Regions from separate parts of the Gordonia sp. IITR100 genome, predicted to be linked through region 2. Evidence: predicted binding sites of a transcription regulator. Region 2 holds the regulator's gene; each other region holds the start of a gene.
What was found. The regulator LexA, encoded in region 2, represses DNA repair genes until DNA is damaged. The targets are predictions, from matches to a motif close to CGAACANNTGTTCG.

Region 1: B1818_RS10635 (HNH endonuclease signature motif containing protein) is a predicted target of LexA. The motif match lies at 1,754-1,767, and genes of this name have one in related genera.
Region 3: B1818_RS17265 (HNH endonuclease signature motif containing protein) is a predicted target of LexA. The motif match lies at 2,096-2,109, and genes of this name have one in related genera.
Region 4: B1818_RS09550 (HNH endonuclease signature motif containing protein) is a predicted target of LexA. The motif match lies at 2,748-2,761, and genes of this name have one in related genera.

Annotation. Positions count from the first base shown of each region.
Region 1 covers NZ_MVKV01000005.1:153,772-159,494, forward strand. The annotation lists gene selB (selenocysteine-specific translation elongation factor) at 1-1,595, shown strand, start outside; gene B1818_RS10635 (HNH endonuclease signature motif containing protein) at 1,798-3,417, shown strand; gene B1818_RS10640 (zinc-binding alcohol dehydrogenase family protein) at 3,443-4,444, opposite strand; gene B1818_RS10645 (helix-turn-helix domain-containing protein) at 4,579-4,869, shown strand; gene clpB (ATP-dependent chaperone ClpB) at 4,925-5,723, opposite strand, start outside.
Region 2 covers NZ_MVKV01000003.1:161,680-167,402, reverse strand. The annotation lists gene nrdR (transcriptional regulator NrdR) at 1-324, opposite strand, end outside; gene B1818_RS07180 (LysM peptidoglycan-binding domain-containing protein) at 424-963, opposite strand; gene lexA (transcriptional repressor LexA) at 1,188-1,892, shown strand; gene B1818_RS07170 (phosphoenolpyruvate--protein phosphotransferase) at 1,870-3,579, opposite strand; gene B1818_RS07165 (DeoR/GlpR family DNA-binding transcription regulator) at 3,728-4,498, shown strand; gene B1818_RS07160 (1-phosphofructokinase family hexose kinase) at 4,495-5,460, shown strand; gene B1818_RS07155 (fructose-specific PTS transporter subunit EIIC) at 5,577-5,723, shown strand, end outside.
Region 3 covers NZ_MVKV01000013.1:99,588-105,310, forward strand. The annotation lists gene B1818_RS17250 (ABC transporter ATP-binding protein) at 1-270, shown strand, start outside; gene B1818_RS17255 (ABC transporter permease) at 267-1,496, shown strand; gene B1818_RS17260 (hypothetical protein) at 1,480-1,740, opposite strand; gene B1818_RS17265 (HNH endonuclease signature motif containing protein) at 2,141-3,850, shown strand; gene B1818_RS17270 (deoxyribodipyrimidine photo-lyase) at 3,873-5,162, opposite strand; gene B1818_RS17275 (FKBP-type peptidyl-prolyl cis-trans isomerase) at 5,177-5,545, opposite strand; gene B1818_RS17280 (citrate synthase) at 5,602-5,723, opposite strand, start outside.
Region 4 covers NZ_MVKV01000004.1:221,703-227,425, reverse strand. The annotation lists gene B1818_RS09555 (acyl-CoA synthetase) at 1-748, opposite strand, end outside; gene B1818_RS09550 (HNH endonuclease signature motif containing protein) at 1,044-2,741, opposite strand; gene B1818_RS09545 (acyl-CoA dehydrogenase family protein) at 3,158-4,234, opposite strand; gene B1818_RS09540 (acyl-CoA dehydrogenase family protein) at 4,243-5,448, opposite strand; gene B1818_RS09535 (AMP-binding protein) at 5,495-5,723, opposite strand, start outside.

The DNA of each region.
Region 1 (5,723 bases), on a different contig from region 2:
TCCCGAACATGCTGGCCGGCCTGGGCCCGGCGCCCGTCGTCCTGTTCGTCGTCGCCGCGGACGAGGGATGGAGCGCCCAGTCCGACGACCACCGTGATGCCGTCGCCGCCCTCGGCATCGAGTACGGGCTGCTGGTCATCACCCGAGCCGACCGGGCCTCGCCCGACCGCGTTCGTGAAGTGATCGATCTGTCGCGTGATCGCCTCAGCCGCACCGGCCTTTCCGATGCGCCGGCGGTCGTGGTGTCGGCGCCCGATCGCGTCGGAATCGACGAACTGCGCACACGGCTCGACGCCGTCTTGGCCGGGACATCAGCGCCGTCGACCTCGGGGCGTGTCCGGTTCTGGATCGACCGGGTCTTCACCCGCACCGGCGCCGGCACCGTCGTCACCGGCACCCTGGCCGCCGGGACGATCGCGGTCGGCGACACCCTGGACCTGCTCACCGTTGACGACCGCCGACGACTCGATGTCCGTGGATTGCAGAGCGAGGGTGCAACTCTCACCACCGCGGCCCCGGTCAGCCGAGTCGCGATCAATCTGCGCGGCGTCGGCGTCGACGACGTCTCGCGTGGCGACGCACTCGTGACGCCCGGAGCCTGGCACACCTCTGCTGTCGCTGATGTCCGGCGCGTGAGCGGAATGTCCTTCGAGGAGGCACCGGAACACCTCGTCGCGCACATCGGCACAGCGGCGCTACCGGTCCGGTTGCGCCCCTTCGACGGCGACCACGCGCGTGTGACCCTCGCGCGCGCCGTGCCGATGTCGCGGGGCGATCGGCTGGTCCTGCGCGATCCCGGCCAACGTATCGTCGGCGGCGGCGTCGTGCTGCACCCCGATCCCCCGGCGCTGACCCGACGGGGCGACGCGACGCGACGCGCGGCCTCGCTGGCGGCCATGTCCGACGACGCCGGGGCCGCCGAAGAAGTGCATCGGCGTGGCGCGATGCGCGTCACCGATCTGACGCGACTCGGCCTGGTCGACGACGCCGAGCCCGCTCCCCATGGCATACGGGTGATCGGCGAGTGGTGGGTCGCCGAAACCTCCCTCACCGCCTGGGCGGAACGGCTTCACGCCGCCGTCCGCGAACTACATCAACGGGACCCGTTGTCGGCCGGGCTCTCTGCGGCCGGCGCACCCGCACTGCTCGGGCTCCCGGACACGACGCTGCTGGCGACGGTCATCTCGGAAGCCGAGCTGTCGTCGTCCGACGGGCACCTGGCGGTCCCGGGTCACGTGCCCTCCCTGGGCGATGCCGAGGACGCGATCCGCGCACTGGAGCGCCGGCTCGCCGACCATCCGTTCCGTGCACCCGAGGCCGATGACCTCGCCGCACTCGGCCTGGGCGCCCGAGAACTCGCCGCCGCCGAGCGCACGGGCCGAATTCTCCGTTTGCGCGACGGCGTCGTGCTGTTGCCGACCGCCCCCGCCCTGGCGATGCGCACCCTCGCCTCGCTCGATCAGCCGTTCACCACCAGCGCCGCTCGTCAGGCGCTCGAAACCACTCGGCGCGTGGTGATTCCGCTACTGGAGTACCTGGATGCCCGTGGTTGGACCCGCCGGCTCGACGCCGGGCACCGCGAGGTCGTGCGCTGAGCCGCGGGCGGTGTTCCTGTCGGACAGGTCGCCGCGTGCATCGCGGGAAGAGCTTCCGTCCGAGGCCCCTACCACACGACACCGACAAGTCGACATCAACGAATAGCATTGCACAGCAGTATGTTTGGCCTTGCCACACGTCTGGATTGGTGTACACTCGAACCTACATTCGCAGCAACGGTTCTCGGGGGAGGTGACCGTCATGCCCAGCACCGCACCACTCGCCGACCACGGCGCGCCCGTGTCCCGCGCGGCCGAACTCGTCGCCGAACTACACGCGAACCTCGACGAACTACAGACCGTCGACTTGTCGTCGTGCACCGACGAAGAACTGATTGAAGTCGCCTCTGCCACCGAACGCGCCATCGCACGTCTGACCGTTGCCGGTGACCGGCAGATCGATCAGGTCGAGGCTCGTGATCTGCCCCGCAAGGCCGGCTGCCGGACCCTCATGCAATTCATGACACACCGGCTACGAGTGTCGAACCCGATGCGGCGTCGCAAGCAGATGGACGCTACCGCCCACCGCACCAGCCTCGGCGGCGAGGTCCTCCCACCCGAATACCCCTGCCTCGCCGAGGCTTTCGCACAAGGCGCGGTCGGCACCGCGCACGTGCAGGCCACCCTCGACGTCCTCGACCGCATCCCGGGCACCATCGACCACGACATCAAGGTCGCCGCCGAGCGACAGATGGCCGAGATCGCCGCCGACCACACGCCCGCCGACATCACCCAACTCGGCGCGCGGCTGCTTGCCCACCTCGACCCCGACGGCACCCTGTCAGACGACACCGACCAGAAACGACGCCGCGGCCTGTGGATCGGTCGGCAACGCGCCGATGGCACCGCCAAAATATCGGGCACCCTGACACCCGCACTCGCCGCCCGACTCACCATGATGTTCGCCGTGTGGGGCAAACCCGGACTCAACAACCCCGACGACCCCGCCTCACCCAGCGGACCGGCCGGCACCGCCGACCCCGACGCCCTGGCCACCGCAGCCGACCGCGACGGCCGCACCCTCGCCCAGTCCAATCACGATGCCCTCGACGCTGCACTCGCCGCAGGTTTCGCCGACGGAACACTCGGCACGTCGCACCGCGGCCTGCCCGTGCAACTGATCATCAAAGCCGACCTCTCCGACCTGATCCGCGAAGCCGGACTCGCCACCACCGCCACCGGAACCCTGCTGCCCATCCGGGACCTGATCGCGATGGCCGCCGACATGCAACCCTGGCTCGCGATCTTCAAAGACGCCACCACCGTCCCCCTGCACTTCGGGCGCGGGAAACGACTCGCCACCCGCGAACAACGCCTGGTCTCCTTCGCCCGTCCCGACGGGGAAGTGTGTTCGGCACCCGGGTGCGATCAACCCGCGACCCACATCGAGCTTCATCACGCCGAACGAGACTGGGCCAAGGGCGGTCTCACCGACATCGACGACCTCGCCCCGGCCTGTCCCCGTCACAACCGCATGGTCGGCGACCAGCCCGGCCAATACACCACCCGCATCGCCCGATCCGGACCCGACGAAGGCCGCTGCCTGTGGCGGTTGAACGCCGAACCCGGCGCACCGCCCAACCCCGAACACCTCAACCGCCGACCCGACATACCCAGGCGGTTGCACGCCCACCTGGCACAGGTGCGGCGAGAGATCCACGGACGCACCACGTCCGGCGATGAGCCACGCCCACATGACGCGCGCCGATCATGGTTGAAAACCAGCCACGTCATCGACTACCGGCCACCACGACCCGGACCTCGCACACCCCGGCCGTCCCTCGTCGAAGCACACCTCATGGAGTTACTCGCGACCTGGTGAAGGTCCGCCTGCTCATCCGCAGTGGTCAGCGTGTGAGGACCACCTTGCCGATCGCCCCTCCGGATTCGGAGACCTGGTGTGCTGTACGGAGATTGTCGATCGTGAAACCCAAGAGTTCACGATTGACAGTGCTGCGGATCTTGCCGGCGTCGACGAGTTCGGCGACCCGGCCGAGGATCCGGTGTTGCGAGTCGTCTTCCGGTGCGAACAACGGCTTGGAGAACATCAACTCCCAATGCCAACTCTGGCTCCTCTGCTTCAGCGGGAGGGTATCGAGACCTTCCGGCTCGTCAATGGCGACGACCTGACCGTGTACACCCATGATGTCGGCATAGGACTCGACATTCCCGTCCGAGTGGGGCGAGAAGATGTAATCCACGCCGCCCGGGGCGCACGACCGCACGTCCTCGCGCAGGCGTCTCGGGTCGACGACGTGGTGGGCCCCGAGCCCTCGCGCCCATTCCTGCGACTCAGGCCGTGAGGCGGTTGCGATCACGGTGAGATCAGTCAGGCTCCGGGCCAACTGTATGACCATCGAGCCGACGCCCCCGGCACCCGCCACCACGACGATCGTTCCCGAGTCCGCGGAATCGACCCGCAGCTTCTCGAACAACGACTCCCAGGCAGTGATCGTGGTCAACGGCAGTGCGGCAGCCGCGCCGAAGTCGAGGGACGACGGTTTGCGTCCGACGATCCGCTCATCGACCAGATGGAACTCGGCATTCGTTCCCGGCCGACCGATCGAACCGGCGTAGTAGACCTCGTCCCCGACCGCAAACCTCGACACCTCGTCGCCGATCCCGACGACGGTTCCCGCCGCGTCGAATCCCAGAACACGCGGCGGATCGGAGTCACGCAATCCCGCACGCACTTTGGTGTCCACCGGGTTGACCGAGACCGCGCGGACCTCGACGAGGAGATCGTGCGGACGGGGGGCCGGCACCGGCATCGTCGTCTCGGCGAACGCGCTCGGGTCCTCGACGGAGTTCGCGGCGACCGCGACCAGTGCTGTCATGTTTCTCGCCATGGCGCTAAGGTATCCCTGCGACCCCAGTTACCCGCAAGGGCTCCTAGTATCCAATAGAAAGCATCGAGGCCAGCGCCATGTCACTGCCGTCCCCTCGCGGAGACGCCTACTCTGCGTCGTGTCCCTGCCGAGGGATGCTCGACCTCCTCGCCGACAAGTGGAGCGCCCTGGTCATCGGTGCCCTACGCGATCGACCGATGCGTTTCGGAGAGCTCCGCGTGCGGCTGGACGGGATCAGCCCCAAAGTCCTCACGGCGACTCTGCGTCGGTTGGAGACAGCCGGGATGCTGACCCGTACCGTCTATCCGGCGGTCCCGCTGCACGTCGAATACCAACTGACGGAACTCGGGGTGGACGCCGCCGGGCCGCTGGACGCATTGCGCCTGTGGGTAGAGGACAACCTCGACCGCTTCCCACATCCGTAGCCGGCGCAGACAAAGGGACCCATCCCGAAGGATGGGTCCCTTGTCATTCACGAACTCAGCCGAGTACCAACGATTCTCCGTCGGCACTGACGTTGACCGGCACCACGTCGCCGTCCCGGATGTCCCCGGCGAGCAGCTGCTTGGCGAGCTGGTCACCGATGGCTTGCTGCACCAGGCGGCGCAGCGGGCGGGCACCGTACAGCGGGTCGAATCCGCGAGCGCCCAGCCATTCCTTGGCCTTGAGCGACACCTCGAGGTCGAGGCGACGCTGTGCGAGGCGCTTCTTGAGCTGGCCGAGCTGGATGTCGACGATCGACACCAGTTCCTCCGGGCTCAGGGCGTCGAAGATCACCACGTCGTCGAGACGGTTGATGAACTCCGGCTTGAACGCCGACCGCACCGCCATCATGACGTGATCCTTGTCGCCACCCGCACCGAGGTTCGAGGTGAGGATCAGGATGGTGTTGCGGAAGTCCACCGTCCGGCCCTGGCCGTCGGTCAGGCGACCTTCGTCCAGCACCTGCAGCAGCACGTCGAACACGTCCGGGTGGGCCTTCTCGATCTCGTCGAACAGGACCACCGTGTACGGACGACGCCGCACCGCCTCGGTCAGCTGGCCGCCGGCCTCGTACCCGACGTAGCCGGGCGGAGCACCGACGAGCCGTGCCACGCTGTGCTTCTCGCCGTACTCGCTCATGTCGATGCGGACCATTGCCCGCTCGTCGTCGAACAGGAACTCGGCGAGCGCCTTGGCGAGCTCGGTCTTACCGACACCGGTGGGGCCGAGGAACATGAACGAGCCGAGCGGCCGGTTCGGATCCGCGACGCCCGCGCGGGCACGACGCACCGCGTCG
Region 2 (5,723 bases):
GGCGAGTCCGACCTCGTTGCTGGGGATCTCGGCCGATCCACTGGCGCGCACCGTGTCCTCGACCTGCTGGGCGAGTTGCGCGAGCGCGTCCTCGGCGACGTGGCGGCCCTGACAGGCTCGCCGCACGCCGCGCATGACCTTCTCCCGGCTGAACGGTTCGGTCACGCCGTTGCGTTTGACCACCGCGAGCACGGCGCTCTCCACGGTCGAGAACCGGCGACCGCACTCCACACAGGAGCGACGGCGGCGGATGGCCTGCCCTTCATCTGCGACACGCGAGTCGATGACCTTGGTGTCGTCGTTCTTGCAGAAGGGGCAGCGCATCGTGTCCTCACGCAGGTCGCGGGACGCTGGAACGCACCCGAAGCGTGCGCCCCGCCGCTTGTCGGCCGGCCCCTGTGACATCGAGGATACCGCCCGGCCTCAGCGGTACCGGGGGGTGAGCAGGGGCTGGCCCACCTGCAGCGCGCTCGACCCCAGATCGTTCATCGCGACGATCTCGTCGATCACGACCTCGCGCGGCATCTCGGGTGCCACCCGGCCGGCGATCGAGCTGAGCGAGTCCCCCGAGCGCACGTGGACGACCTCGGCACTCACGGCGGACGGGGTCAGCGAGTCCGAGTAGTTCTGGCCCACGACACCGAACACCCACACGACGAACGCCAGCCCGACGCCGGCGAGGAGCGCGACCGCGGTGCGGCGGCGCCGACGGAACACCGCCGCGTCGGGTCCGACCGGGCCACGCCCGCGCACCCCGACCGGAGAGCCACAGTGGGTACCGCCCACCCGCGGGGTCACCGGCGACGCACCCCGCGGTCGGGTGCCGGCCGGCCGGTTGTCTATCGGCCGGCCGCCGTCGGACAGCGGGGCGCGCGTCCGGACCCGATCGGCGCGGTCGGTGGGGGGCCGGACAGCGTCGGGACGGTCGGTGCGGACGGGAGCGACGAGAGTGGCGGTGCGCATGGTGCCCTCCGGTGTTCTGGTGTCTGGATCGTGCGGGGTGTCGCGGTCGGTGTTCGAACATCGATCAGATGTTCGATGCACTGATGTTCGAATTTGTAGCACGACGGCCCGACAAAGTCTCGCGACACATCGAACAAATGTTTGAGGTGCCGGTCGAACTCCGCTAGGCTCGGACCCGGCGCAAGCCATCTACCAGCACGTTCCGAAGACGAGAGGAACCGAACATGAGTGACACCGGCGATAGGCGCGGCCGAGCGCGGGGCGCCGACGACGAGGCCCCGTTCGACGCCGCCGCCGCCGAGGCCTCACTCACCCCGCGACAGGCCGGGGTCCTGGAGGTGATCCGCCGCTCGGTGCGCGAGCGCGGTTATCCGCCGAGCATCCGGGAGATCGGCGACGAGGTCGGCCTGGCCTCGACGTCGTCGGTGGCCCATCAGTTGCGGACGCTGGAACGCAAGGGGCTGCTCAAGCGCGACGCGAACCGTCCCCGTGCGGTCAACATCGCCCCGAGTGACACCCCGTCGCCGGACACCCCGACGGCCGGCCAGCTTCCCGAGCCGACCTTCGTGCCGGTTCTCGGCCGTATCGCGGCCGGCGGTCCGATCCTGGCCGAGGAGGCCGTCGAGGACGTCTTCCCGCTGCCCCGTGAGCTGGTCGGCGAGGGATCGCTCTTCCTGTTGCGCGTCGTCGGCGAGTCGATGATCGACGCCGCGATCTGCGACGGCGACTGGGTCGTGGTCCGGCAGCAGAACGTCGCCGACAACGGCGACATCGTCGCGGCCATGATCGACGGCGAGGCCACCGTGAAGACCTTCAAGCGTCAGGGCCCCAACGTCTGGCTCATGCCGCACAACGAACTGTTCGATCCGATCCCGGGCAACGATGCCGTCATCCTCGGCAAGGTCGTCACCGTGATGCGGCGAGTCTGACCTCTCCGCCGACCGAACCGTCGAGCACCGCCGCGGCAGCCTCGCGCGCCGCGGCGGGATCCGAGGTGGCCAGGGCGGCCTCGGCGGCGGCCCGGCAGTCCGGTGCGGACACCTCGCCGAGCCGGGCCCCCACGGCCGCGGCAGCAGCCGGCGCGCTGGACAGCGAGGTGACGCCGAGACCGACGAGCACGCAGGCGAGGTTCGGATCGGCGGCGGCCTCGCCGCACACCCCGACCGGCTTTCCCTGACGTGCGCCCGCTGCCGCGACTCCCGCGATGAGGCTCAACACGGCCGGTTGCCACGGGTCGGTCAGTCCGGCGAGATCGGCCGACATCCGGTCGGCCGCCATCGTGTACTGGGTCAGATCGTTGGTGCCGATGGACACGAAGTCCACCTCGGCGAGGACGGCTTCGGCCAGGATCGCCGCCGCGGGCACCTCGATCATCACCCCGGCGACCAGACCACGGCCACGGACCTCGGCGGCGAAGGTGCGCGCCTCCGCCGGCGAGGCGATCATCGGCGCCATGACCCACGGCGCGACGGCCGACCCCGACGCGGCCTGCGCGATCGCGTCGAGCTGATGCGCGCGGATCTCGGGGTGCGCCAGCGCGATCCGATCACCCCGCACGCCGAGCGCTGGGTTCGATTCGTCGGGATGGGTCACGAACCGGAGCGGTTTGTCGGACCCGGCGTCGAGGGTGCGGATGACCACCTTCTGCCCGTTGAACGCATCGAGCACCTCCCGGTAGATCGCGGCCTGCTCGTCCACCGACGGTTCGTCGGCACGCTCGAGGAACGCGAGTTCGGTGCGGAAGAGCCCGACGCCCTCGACTGGGTACCCGGCCGCGGCGCGTGCCGACGATCCGTCGGCGACGTTGGCGAGCACCGCCACGGCCACCCCGTCGGCGGTCTGCCCCGGACCGGTCCAGCCGGCGACGAGTGCGGCATGCCGCCGATCCTCGTCGACGCGAGCCCGGGCCGCCTCCGCATCGGGCTCCACCTCGATTCGCCCGGTGCTGCCGTCGACGAGAACGGTTGTGCCGGGCTCGATCTCGTCCAGGTCGGCCACCGCCACCACGCACGGGATCCCCAGCTGGCGCGCGATGATCGCGGTGTGGCTGGTCGGTCCGCCGAGGCGGGTGACGAGGGCGATGGTGCTCGTGGGGTCGAGGCCCGCGGTGTCGGCGGGCGCGAGGTCGTCGGCGAGCAGGACCGACGGCACCTCCGGAGTGGGCACACCAGGTTCGGGTAGGCCGAGCAGTTCGGCGAGGACCCGGTCGCGCACGTCGTTGAGATCGGTGACCCGCTCGGCCATCAGTCCGCCGAGCTTGGTGAACACCGCCGCGAACTGTTCGGTGGCCGCGACGGCAGCGGCCTCGGCGGGGGCGCCCTTGCCGATGAGCGCGGTCGCGGCACCGATCCAGCCGCGGTCCTCGGCCAGGCCCGCCGTCGCGGCGAGCACCTCGGCCGTCACCCCGGTGTTCTGCGACGCGCGCGTGCGCAGCCGCGCCGCGACGGCGCCGGCCGCGGTGGCGAAGCGCGAGACCTCGTCGGCGCGCCGTTCCTCGGCGATCTCCACACCGACGCCGAGCTTCTCCGGCGAGTGGTCGGGTCGCTCGCCCGGCCACAGCGCGGGACCGTGGGCCAATCCGCCGACCACCGGGGTTCCCGTCAGGATCTGCGCCATCGTCTTGCCTCTCACTCGACTATCGATGTGACCACCGTTACAAAAAGTGCTTGACTTGTCAACACAAACAGGCGTAAACACAATTACTACAACATCCAATCCCACACGCCTCAACAAGCGGGTGGTCGAAACCGGAGATCGGAGCGGTGTGTACGCCGAGGAGAGACAACAGGCGATCGTCGACGAGGTGCGCCTCGCGGGGCGGGCATCCGTGGCCGCGCTCGCCGAGAAATTCGACGTCACCAGCGAGACCGTCCGACGCGATCTCGCGGTACTGGAACGCGCCGGACATCTCCAGCGGGTCCACGGCGGCGCCGTGCGCGCCGAGATCATGCGCACCCTCGGCGAGCTCGGGATCGACGAACGGGAGTCGAGCCAGATCGAGCAGAAGACCGCGATCGGCCGGGCGGCCATCCGGTTCCTGCCGCCCGACGGCGGCTCGGTGCTCTTCGACGCCGGCACCACCACCTACCGCGCGGCCGAGGCGACCGCTCCCGATCGGAGGCTCACCCTGTTCACCAACAGCCTGCCCATCGCCGGCCTGCTCGCGGGAACCCATCCCGACGGTCTCCATGCCCTCGGCGGACGCGTACGCGGTCTCACCCAGGCGACCGTGGGCGTCGACACCGTGGACGCGCTTCGCCGACTGCGCGTGACCACCGCCTTCATCGGGACGAACGGCCTGAGCGAGGCCCACGGGTTGTCGACACCCGACCCGGACGAGGCCGCGGTCAAGGCGGCGATGGTCGCAGCCGCGCAACGGGTCGTAGTCCTTGCCGACAGCTCGAAGATGGACCGCGAGGACCTCACCTCCTTCGCCGGACTCGACGACGTCGACGTCCTCATCACCGACTCCGGGATCGACCCGGCCTATTCGGCGGCCCTGTCCGCGCGTGGCGTCGAGGTCGTGATCGCATGATCGTCACCGTCACCGCCAACCCGAGTCTCGACCGCACCCTCGAACTCGGCGCACCGCTCGCCCGCGGCGAGGTGCAGCGCGCCGGCGTGGTCCGCACCGAGCCGGGCGGCAAGGGCGTCAACGTGGCCCGGGTCGTCGCGGCCGCGGGCCTGGCCACCCGCGCACTGCTCCCGGCGCGGCCGGGCGACCCGTTGCGGGCCGCACTCGACGACCTCGCACTCCCCTACGACGCCGTGCCGGTCGAGGGCGAGGTCCGGTCCAACATCACCATCGCCGAATCCGACGGGACGACCACCAAGATCAACGCACCGGGCGTCACCTTGACGGGCCCGGATCGCGAGGCGCTAGTCGGGCTGATCCGTGAGCACGCCGGCTCCGCGCAGTGGGTCACCCTCTGCGGTTCGCTGCCTCCTGGCGTCCCCGACGACTGGTACCGCTCGATCGCCGACGACCTCGTCCTCGCCGGATGCCGGGTCGCGGTGGACACCTCGGGCGCTCCCCTCCGTGCCAGCGTCACCGGTCGCGTCGACCTGATCAAGCCCAACGAGGACGAGCTCGCCGAACTGACCGGAGCCGACCCCGGACAGCTCCGAGAAGCACTCGCGCGCAACGATCTCGGACCGGTCATCGACGCCGCTACGACCATCGCCGAGCAGATCGGGGGCAACGTCCTCGCCACCCTCGGCGCCGTCGGGGCCGTGTTGGTCACCGCATCCGGCGTGTGGTCGGCGACCCCGCCGCCGATCGTCCCCCGCAGCACCGTCGGCGCCGGCGACTCGTCACTGGCCGGCTACCTCATCGCGCAGAGCACCGGGGCCGCGCCCGCCGACTGCCTCCGGTCGGCCGTGGCGTACGGCGCGGCGGCGGCATCGCTCGCCGGCACCCAGGCCCCCACGCCCGACCACCTCGACCTCCCCGGCGTGCGGGTGACCGAACTGTCGGGAGCCGCGCGCATGACCTGACGGCACCGTCCCGGCGGGTCCTCACATCCATCCAACACCGCACCCATCCAGCACCGACTCCATCCACCATCGACCCACCCAGCACCGACCCCACCCTTTCCACCGAAGGACATGCCATGACCGAGCAGATCATCACCGACCAGACGGTGAGTCTCGACGTCGACGCCGGCGGCGATCCCGCCGCCGTCATCACCACGCTCGCCGACGCCCTCGCCGCGGCCGGCCGGACCACCGATCCCGCCGACCTCGCGCGGGCCGCACTG
Region 3 (5,723 bases), on a different contig from region 2:
ATGCGCGCGCTCGGCACGGTCGACGACCTGCGTGCACGCGAGGGCATCACCCTCGAGATCACCGGGCCGCGTGCTGATGTCGCGTGGGCCGACTCCCTGCCCGGCGTCCGCGGCGTCGACTACGGCGAGACGACCCGCCTGCTGATCGACCCTGAGATCGCCGACGATCAGCTGATCCTGGCGACCGCCCTCCAGAACGGGCCGGTGCACCGGTTCGCGACCTCGACCCCGTCCCTGACCGACCTGTTCCGAGAGGTGGTTTCCGCATGACCACGCTACCCGACACCCCGGTGGCAACCACCGGTTCCGATCCGAGAGCATCTGCCGCACAGGCGATCCGACTCGTCGCCGGCCGCGAGATCACCACGCGCGCCAAGACCAAGTCCTTCGTCGTCAGTACCGCGCTGCTGATGATCGTGATCGTCGCCGGGTCCATCATCATCAACCTGTTCTCCGGCGGCGACGACGTCGAAAAGGTCGCCGTCGTGGGTCAGCCGGCCGCCGTCGCCGAATCCATCGTCTCCGTCGGTGAGGCCTCCGGCACGACGATCGCCACCGAGCCGGCCGACACCGTCGAACAGGCACGCGATCGGGTCAACAGCGGCGACGTGAAGGCCGCGCTGGTGCCCGGAGAGACGCCGGGATCGTATGTGATCATCACCAAGGACAGCCTCGAACCGGCTGTGGAGGGCCCGATCCGCACCGCGGTGTCGCAGGCGAATCTCTCTGCGGCACTGGCCGAACGCGGTGTCGATGCCGCCACCCTGCCGACCGTGGACATCTCGGTCTCGCAGACCGAACCGGACAACCCCGACGAGGGACAGCGCCTGCTCATCGCGATGGTCGGCGTGGTGCTGCTCGTCACCGCGATCATGATGGGCGGCACGATGGTCGCCGTCGGCGTCGTCGAGGAGAAGACGTCGCGCGTCGTGGAACTGCTCCTGGCGACCATCAAGCCGCTGCATCTGCTGTGGGGCAAGATCATCGGCATCGGTGTGGTCGCCCTCGGGCAGGTGGTGCTGCTCGGTGCCACCGCGCTGATCGCGGGCACCGCGACCGGAATCCTCACCCTTCCGGGCGCCGCCATCGGGATGTTCGCGGCGGTGATCGCCTGGTTCCTGCTCGGCTTCCTGTTCTTCTCCTCGCTCTACGCGGCAACCGGGGCCATCGTCTCCCGGCAGGAGGAGCTGAACTCGTCGTCCGCGCCGCTGACATTCCTTGCGGTGGCGGTGCTGTACTCCGGCATCTTCGGTGTGCAGGCGATGGATTCGACGTTGATCGAGGTGCTCAGCTGGATACCGCCGTTCAGCGCGGCACTCATGCCGATGCGCATCGCGACCGGTGACACCGATGCCGTCCAGATCATCGTCACCTTCGGCCTGATGGGCGCCGCGTGCGCGGCCGCCACGTGGATCGCCGCGCGGATTTACCAGCGGTCCATCCTGCGCACCGGCTCGCGGATCGGCTGGGGCGAGGTACTCAAGCTCGCCCGCTGAGCCTGAGGAGCGAGCTTGCGAGCGTCACCCTCCGATCCCTGAGGAGCGAGCTTGCGAGCGTCACCCTCCGATCCCTGAGGAGCGAGCTTGCGAGCGTCACCCTCCGATCCCTGAGGAGCGAGCTTGCGAGCGTCACCCTCCGATCCCTGAGGAGCGAGCTTGCGAGCGTCACCCTCCGATCCCTGAGGAGCGAGCTTGCGAGCGTCACCCTCCGATCCCTGAGGAGCGAGCTTGCGAGCGTCACGAAGGGTCCTGTTGCGATGCGTGACAGGACCCTTCGCCGCGCCCTCCGCTGGTCGAGCCGATACCCCCCTGCGCTGGTTGAGCCGGCAACGAGCCGCTAGGCGAGTCGCCCACCCCCGCTGGTTGAGCCGGCAACGAGCCGCTAGGCTAGTCGCCCACCCCCGCTGGTTGAGCCGGCAACGAGCCGCTAGGCGAGTCGCCGTGTCGAAACCACTCGGCGACCCGACGATCTCAACCGTCGCCAACCCGGACGACACCACACCGCAACGCCCAGAATCTATTTCGTCGACAACGATGTCACTCCTGTGGAGACTCAACCGGACTTGTCGGTGGCCGGGTTTACATTGTTTTTCAACGGATCACCTGGTCGCAGCGGGTGACAGAAGAGGCGTCGGGGGGGCGTGGTGAAGGCATGGACCGATCTACCGGGCGAGTACATCGCCGGGGTCGATCCTGCCCACGCCGCCGAGACCGACATGGTCATGTTGATGGCCGGCCTCGACGCCACCCGGCGCGGCGAGTCCTACCTCGCCTGGCACCGCTATCAGACGATCGCGGCGATGACCGACCGCCTGATCACCACCAGCGCGTCCGGGTTCGTGATGGACGGCCATGCTGACTGCGCGGCCCGCATCGCCCGCCAGGCCGGGGTGTCCCGCCGGCATGCCGAGACCCTGATCGATGAGGCGATCGCGCTGCGGGATCGGCTCCCCGAGGTTGCCGACACGTTGCGTGACGGGGTCCTGTCGCAGTGGCAGATCCGGCTGATCATCTCCCGCACCGAACTGATCCCCACCGATGACCCGATCACCCCCGCGTTGGATGCCGAGATCGCCGACACTGTGCGTCGCCGAAAAGGCGTGTGGGATCGGGCGCGCCTGCGCGACATGGTCGACCGCCTCGTGTTCCGCCACGACCCCGACGCGGTACGCCAACGCCGCAAAGACGCGATGGATCAGCGTGGGGTGTGGACCCACGAACTGCCCGACGGCACCGCCGAACTCACCGCCGTCATGTCGGCGGAAAACGTGCGGATCTCGGCCAAAGCCGTCGCCATCCTCGCCGACACGGTCTGTCAGCGAGACGCCCGCACCCAGGGGATACGACGATCCGATGCGATGTTCGCGCTGTTGACCCGCACCAGCTTCGACTGCCAGTGCGACGACGACGATCCCTGCACTGCCGACATCCCGGATCCACAGAGCGTCCTCGACGCGGTCCGCGCCGAGATCGTGATCCATGTGGTCACCGATGCCGCCACCCTGGCCGGGGCACCCGGGGTCGGGTTCCTCGACGAACACGGCATCATCAGCGACGAACACGTCCGTGACCTCGCCGCCCGCCCCGACGCCACGCTGTCCCCGGTCACCCCCGCCCGCACCCAACCCACCTACGTGGCCGGCAGCACCGCCGACGATGCAGCACAGCGAACAGCCCATCGCCCCGCGCCGGCTGACACAGTCGAGTCGACTGTCCACGGCGGCACTGATGTCGAAGCAGCCGAACCCGGTGATGTCGGCGGGACCGGTGGCCTCGCCGCGGGCGTAGCAGTGGTGTATCCGGCGACCCATCCCGGCAACGGGTACCGGCCCACTTCGTCGTGCGCGGATTTCGTGCGGGTGCGGGACGGCTATTGCACCGAACCCGGCTGCACCCGTTCAGCATTCGCCTGCGATCTCGACCACGTCACCGAATACGACCACACCGACCCCGCCCGCGGTGGGGCGACGTCGAGTGAGAACCTCAACGCCAAATGCCGACCTAGTCACCTGTTCAAAACCCACGGGGACTGGGTCGATGTGCAATACCGCGACGACGACGGCCGCCTGGTCACCGAATACGAAACCCCCGAAGGGGTCACCCTGCCCGGCGATGCCGAAACGCTGGAAGACACCTTCCCCAACCTGCGGCGGATCCGGTTCGAGCAAGCCGCCCAAGCCCCACCCACACCACACGTCATCACCTCCGACGACAACCCGGACCGCACACACAGCCGACTGGACGCCAAACTGGCCCGCCGGCGACAAGAACGCGCCCGAAACAAGAAACGACGCGAGGCCGAACTCGAAGCCGACCGTCGCGACTTCCTCAAGAACCCGCCACCATTCTGACGGACTCGTCCTCTGAGGTCAGCTAGATCTGGCCGAAACGGCGGAGCGCTTCCTCGCGCTCGGCCTTGTGATCGACCATCGGCTCGGGATAGTCGTCGGCGTCGACGTCACCGACCCAGCGTCGGATGTACTCGCCGTCGGGATCGAACTTCTTGGCCTGCGCCTCGGGGTTGAACACCCGGAAGTACGGCGCCGCATCGGTTCCCGTACCGGCGGCCCACTGCCAGCCGTGGTTGTTCGACGCCATGTCACCGTCGATGAGCTGCTCGAGGAACCATTCCGCTCCCCACCACCACGGCAGGTGCAGGTCCTTGACGAGGAAGGACGCGGTCACCATGCGCACCCGATTATGCATGTACCCGGTCTCCGCGAGCTGACGCATCCCGGCGTCGACGAGCGGAAAACCGGTACGCCCTGCCTTCCACGCGTCGAAACGCTCGTAGGCCTTCTTGTCGGTGTCGAGGTCGATGCCGTCGAACTGTCGATTCCAGTTGTGCCACAAGCTATGTGGCCAGTGGAACAGCACGTCGGCGTAGAAGTCGCGGAAGGCGAGTTCGCGTAGATACGCTTGCGGCCCCTTGCCCTTGCCGAGATCGGCGGCCATCGTGCGGGGATGGATGTTGCCGTATTTGAGATACGCCGACATCCGGCTGGTGCTGTCACCCGCGGGATCGTTGCGGCCGGAGTCGTAGTCGGCGAGACCGTTGTCGACGTACTCGGCCCACCGCTCGAGCGCCGCGTCTTCACCGGCGGGCAACGACAAACCGGTCGGCGACTTCGGTACCTTGATGCGCCCGGTCTTCGTCAGGTCCGACGGGTCGACGATCTCCTTCGCAGGCACCGACGAGTCGGCGGGCGCACGCCAGCCGTGGTCACGCCACCGCTTGAAGTACGGGGTGAACACCTTGTACGGCTCCCCGTCGTCTTTGGTGACGCGACCGGGTGAGACGAGGTACGGCGACCCGGTCGCCACGAGCTCGATGTCGCCGAGCGCGTCGGCGACGGCCTCGTCGCGTCGGCGGCCGAACGGGGCGAAGTCCTCGGAGATGTGCACCCGTTCGGCGTCGACCGCTCGGGCCAGCTTCGGGATCTCGACCTCGGGTCGGCCCCGCACGACCAGCAGCTTGCCGTCGAGCTTGTCGTCCAGTTCCCGCAGGGAGTCGAACAGGAACGCGAGCCGCCGCTCGCCCGCGGACTTCTCCAGCCGCGGGTCCACCACAAAGCACACGAGGACCGACGAATCGGTCCTTGAGGCGGCCGCGGCGAGCGGCGGGAGGTCACTCAGGCGTAGATCGCGCCTGAGCCAGACCAGTTCGGTGGCGGACGTCAGCCCACTCCGAGCAGGTCGATGACGAACACGAGGGTCCGTCCCGAGAGACGGTGTCCGGCACCGGCGGAGCCGTAGGCCAGCTCGGGCGGAACCGTCAGCTGGCGGCGTCCGCCGACCTTCATCCCGGGGATGCCTTCCTGCCAGCCCGGGATCAACCGGTCCAGCGGGAAGTTGGCCGACTGGCCGCGATCCCACGACGAATCGAACTCTTCGCCCGTCTCGTAGTCGACCCCGACGTAGTGGACGTCGACGATGCCGCCGCGAGCGGCTTCCTCGCCCTCGCCGACGATGAGGTCGGAGATGGTGAGGTCGGCCGGCGGGGGTCCCGCCTGGAACTCGACCACTGGCTTCTCGGTGCTGGTCACTGGACTCTCCTTTGAGTCGGGTGTTCGGCGGTCAGGCGGTGCGTCGGAACGGTCGCTCAGCGATCGCCCATCTGCACGTAGTCGCGTTCGGTGTAGCCGGTGTAGAGCTGACGCGGACGGCCGATCTTGGTGGTCGGGTCCTCGTGCATCTCGCGCCAGTGCGCGATCCATCCCGGCA
Region 4 (5,723 bases), on a different contig from region 2:
TCACCATGGCGCTGCGCTGCGGCAACGAGATCCGGTCCAGCAGAAGCGCACTGGCGAACGGTGACATCTTGGATCGCTGGGCGCCCTTGGGCAGTCCGGTCGTGCCGCTGGTGAGGATGACGAGTCCACCCCACGCGGCTGGTTCGGGCGGAGTCGACGTATCGCCGGTGGCTGCGATGTCGTCGAGGGTCTGGACGCCGTCGCCGACGGGGCGGTTGCCGTCGATCCAGGTGACGATGCGCAGGGTGTCGGCGGGGAGGGAGTCGGCGAGGTCGGTGAACTCCTCGTCGTAGAGCATCGCCACGATCTTCTCGCGTTCGGCGACCTCGGCGAACTGGGTCTTGCCGAAGCCGGTGTTCATCATGGCCAGGCGGAACCCGGCCTTGCCCGCGGCGCTCATGGTGGTGAGCAGACCCCGGTGGTCCCGCGCGATGACGCCGATGACCGATCCCGGCTTGATGCCGGACGCGAGCAGGTGGTTGGCGAGTGCGTTGGCGTGCGCATTGAGTTCACCGAAGGTGAGCTCGCCGTGCTCGTCGGCGACGGCTCCGGCCTCGGGATACTCGTCGGCACCGTGTGCCACAGCCGCCGCACACGGACCGATGATCTTGGCCCGCTTGACCGTGGTCAGCAGCTCCTTGGGTTTCGTCGGATCCACGAGACCCGATCGCCGCAGGACCTTGAACGCCCCAAAGGCATCCTGCGCCGATTCCACCACCGTGCCGACCGCACCGGTCACCGAGACCATGTCCACCCCACCTTCCGCGGCTGGGCCGCGTCGTCGCTCTCTTCCGGTTCGCTGCGCGCCCGACGCACCCTGGTCACCGTCGTCACCAGCCGTGCCACAGGTGCAGGATATGCCGACCATGCCGACCGATGTCCGTTTCACCCGAATCGGTTGTCACACTGATCAGTTCACCGCATTTCGCACTCAGGTCACCGTTCGCCGTCCCGATGGGGTCGACCGAACGGCGATCTCGTGGCGACAGGCTACCAAGTCTGACAACTCGCGTCATCAGATTGGAGCCCCACGTGCTCTCGGGTCAGTACGGCGGTGGGTCGATGCGGTCGAGTTCTTCGCGGGCTCGTTTGTTTCGGGCGCGTTCTTGTCGCCGGCGGGCCAGTTTGGCGTCCAGTCGGCTGTGTGTGCGCTCCGGGTTGTCGGAGGCGATGACCCGTGGTGTGGGTGGGGCTTGGGCGGCTTGCTCGAACCGGATCCGCCGAAGGTTCGGGAAGGTGTCTTCCAGCGTCTCGGCGTCGCCGGGCAGAGTGACCCCTTCGGGCGTTTCGTATTCGGTGACCAGGCGACCGTCGTCGTCGCGGTACTGCACATCAACCCAGTCCCCGTGGGTCTTGAAGAGGTGACCGGGGCGGCATTTGGTGTTGAGGTTCTCACTCGACGTCGCCCCACCCCGGGCGGGGTCGGTGTGGTCGTACTCGGTGACATGGTCGAGATCGCACGCGAATGCCGAACGGGTACAGCCGGGTTCGGTGCAATACCCGTCCCGCACCCGCACGAAATCAGCACACGACGCGGTGGGCCGATACCCGTTGCCGGGATGGGTCGCCGGATACACCACCGCCACACCCGCGGCGGTGACATCGGTCGAGTCGCCGAAGTGGGTTGCGGTGGAATGCTTCTCGCTGTCGGCTCGGGTGTCCTCGGCTGGTGCCGGGCCGTGCGCACTCCGCCGCTGGTCATCGTCATTGGTGCTGCCGGCCACATAGATGGGCGCGGTGCGGGCGGGGGTGACCGGGGACAGCGTGGCGTCCGGGCGGGCGGCGAGGTCACGGACGTGTTCGTCGCTGATGATGCCGTGTTCGTCGAGGAACCCGACCCCGGGTGCCCCGGCCAGGGTCGCGGCATCGGTCACCACATGGATCACGATCTCGGCGCGGACCGCGTCGAGGACGCTCTGTGGGTCTGGGATGTCGGCAGTGCACGGCTGTTCATCGTCGCACTGGCAGTCGAAGCTGGTGCGGGTCAGCAGCGCGAACATCGCATCGGATCGTCGTATCCCCTGGGTGCGGGCATCCCGCTTGCAGACCGTGTCGGCGAGGATGGCGACGGCTTTGGCCGAGATCCGCACGTTTTCCGCCGACATCACGGCGGTGAGTTCGGCGGTGCCGTCGGGCAGTTCGTGGCTCCATACCCCACGTTGGTCCATGGCGTCTTTGCGGCGTTGGCGTACCGCGTCGGGGTCGTGGCGAAAGACGAGGCGGTCGACCATGTCCCGCAGGCGGGCCCGATCCCACACACCTGTTCGGCGACGCACAGTGTCGGCGATCTCGGCATCCAACGCGGGGGTGATCGGGTCGTCGGTGGGGATCAGTTCGGTGCGGGAGATGATCAGCCGGATCTGCCACTGCGACAGGACCCCGTCACGCAGGGTGTCGGCAACCTCGGGGAGCCGGTCGCGAGGCGCGATGGCCTCATCGATGAGGGTTTCGGCATGCCGTCGCGACACCCCGGCCTGGCGGGCGATGCGGGCCGCGCAGTCAGCATGGCCGTCCATGACGAACCCGGACGCGCTGGTGGTGATCAGGCGGTCGGTCATCGCTGCGATCGTCTGATACTGGTGCCAGGCGAGGTAGGACTCGCCGCGCCGGGTGGCGTCGAGGCCGGCCATCAACATGACCATGTCGGTCTCTGCGGCGTGGGCAGGATCGACCCCGGCGACGAACTCGCCCGGTAGATCGGTCCACGCCTTCACCACGCCCCCCGACGCCTGTCCACTCACCCGCTGCGACCAGGTGATCCGTTGAAAAACAATGTAAACCCGGCCACCGACAATTCCGGTTGAGTCTCTACAGGAGTGACATCGTTGTCGACGAAATGGGCTCTGGGCGTTGCGGTGTGGTGCCGTCCGGGTTGGCGGCGGCTGAGTTCGTCGGGTTGCCAGGTGGTTTCGACACGGCGACTCGCCTAGCGGCTCGTTGCCGGCTCAACCAGCGGGGGTGGGCGACTCGCCTAACGGCTCGTTGCCGGCTCAACCAGCGGAGGTGTGCCAGCTCAACCAGCGCGGGGAGGGGCACCTCGCTCCGCTCGGGGCCGGCTCAACCCAGCGACGGATTTCGCGGCTGCGCGCCGAGCGCTCCGCAGGTCAGCGACGACGAGTAGGTCGAACGCGCCGATCCGGAACCACTCCGCCGGCGCTCACACCGACGCCGCGCGGGCCCGTCCGAGCATGGCGCGCGCGACGGTGTCGACGTGCACGTCGTCGTCCTGGAACAACAGCTGGTCGGTCTTGGCCCGCCGGAAGTGGTGATGCAGCGGGTGCTCCCACGTGAACCCGATCCCGCCGTGGATCTGGATGGCCTCCTCCGCGGCGTACATGGCGGCCCGCGAGGCCAGCACGCGAGCCGACGCGGCCCGCTCGGCCAGATCCGCGTCGTCGAAGCGGTCGACATCCGCGGCGTCGAGGACCGTCGCCTCGGCGAGCTCGGTGGCAACGAGCATGTCGACGAGGCGGTGTTTGAGCGCCTGAAACGATCCGATCGTGCGACCGAACTGCTGACGCGTCTTCGCGTAGTCCACCGTCATCTCGAGGCACCGGCGGGCGATACCCACCTGCTCGGCAGCCAGGGCGATCATCAGCAGCGACCGAACCCGGCGCAGCCGCTCCTCGAGATACGGGCCCGACACCCGGGTCGCCTCGACACCGGTGAACTCGACAGTCGCGAACTCTCGTGTGAGATCCAGGCTTTCACGCTGGTGGCGGCCGATGCCGGCAGCGCCACCGTCGACGACGGCGAGTTCCACACCGGACGCGGTGTGCGCGACGACCACGAGCACGTCGGCCGACGCCGCGTCGAGGACGACGTCCTGCCGTCCGTTCAGGACAAGCGTTCCCTCATCGGTGACCTCCGCACCGATCGACGAGGAGACCACGGCGGGGCCGCAGACGAGCGCGGCGCGCCGCTCCCCGGACGCGATGGCCGGCAGGTGTGCCCGTCGCCCCTCGTCGTCGGCGGCATGGAGCAGGGTGAGGCCGGCCATGATCACCGACGAGAGGTACGGCGAGGAACCGAGACAGCGACCGTGGGCGGTCATCACGACCGACGCGTCCTTCACCCCGTACCCGGCCCCGCCCAGATCCTCCGGAAACGGGATCTCGGTCAGTCCGAGTTCCCGAATCGACGGCCAGACATCCTGCGCCGGAGCGTGTTCCGACCACGCATCGGTGAGGGCGGCTTGCAGATCGCGCTGCTCCACGGTGAGTTCGATGGGCATGTGTACTCCTAGAGGGGTTCGCGCGGCAGTCCGAGGCCGCGTTCGCCGATGATGTTCCGTTGGATCTCGTCCGAGCCGCCCGCGATGCGGTACCCGGGTGCGCCGAGCAGATGCTCCGACCATGCGAACGTGTCGGGCTCGCCGGTGTCGGCGACGATCCGGTCGCCGAGGAACGACGCCGCGGCGTCGCCGACGCGCTTCAGGTTCTGCGTCCACACGAGTTTGCCGATGGAGCCCTCGACGCCCGGCACGGCACCCGCCCGTTCACGTTCGGCGTAGCGCGCCACCATGAGCGCCGCCGCCCGCTCGTAGATCGCGGCATCGCCGAGACGTTGCCGGGCCAGCGGGTCGTCGGACAGTCCGAGACGGTCGACGAGGCGGGCGAGGTCGACGCTGTTGCCGCCGGCACTGACGATCCCGGCGCTCGAGTTCCGCTCGAAACCGAGTGTGGTGAGCGCGACCTTCCATCCGTCGCCCTCGGCACCGACCCGCAGGGCGTCGGGCAGTTCGACGTCGGAGAGGAAGACCTCGTTGAACGTCGACCCACCGGACATCTGTCGGATCGGCCGCACCTCCACGCCGGGCGTGTCCATCGGGACCATGAATGCGGTCATGCCCTTGTGTTTCGGCGCCGACCGGTCGGACCGGGCGATGAGCAGACCCCACTCGGAGAACTGCGCGCCAGAACTCCACACCTTCTGGCCGTTGATCCGCCAGGTGTCCCCACTCCGAACGGCTTTCGTCGACAAGCCGGCCAGGTCCGAACCCGCCCCGGGCTCGGAGAACAGTTGGCAGCACAGCTCGTCCGCGCGCAGGAAGGGGCGGACGAACCGCTCCCGCTGCTCGTCGGTCCCGAGTGCGTGCAGGGTCGGCGCCACCAGTTCGACTGTCACCAGGACGTTCTCGTGCCGGTCGGGGGCCTGGTACCCGCGTTCGAGGTTCACGTAGACGCGTTCGTGGCCCGCGGTGAGACCCGGCCCGCCCCAGTCCGGGCCCCAGGTGATCGCGCCGAAGCCTGCGTCCACGCGTCGGGCCTGCCACGCGCGCGCCGCGTCGATCAGCGCACGTTCCTCGTCGTGTGTCCGATTGTGGAAGATGGCGTAGGTCGGGTCGTGCTCCTGTGCAGCCCGGGCCGGGAGTTCGGCGTCGAGCCAGGTCCGCGCCTGTTCTTCGTAGTCATCGAGCGTGATCGCGCCCGGTGCGGTCGTCGTCATTCTCGTCGTTCCTGTCCTGCTCGGTCGTGCTGTCCTGCTGGATTTCTCACCGTTCGTGCGCCGCGGAGATGGTCACGGCCTGCATCTGCGGCGGTGTGGTGTTGCGGTCGCGGGTCCAGTCGCGGAGGGCGAACTTCTGGATCTTCCCGCTGGCCGTCTTCGGCAGGGAGTCGACGACGAACACGCTCTCCGGGACCTTCTGCATCGCCATTCCTCTCGCGGACAGGAACTCTCGAACCTCCTCGAGGGTGAGGTCGACGGCGTCCCGGGTGACC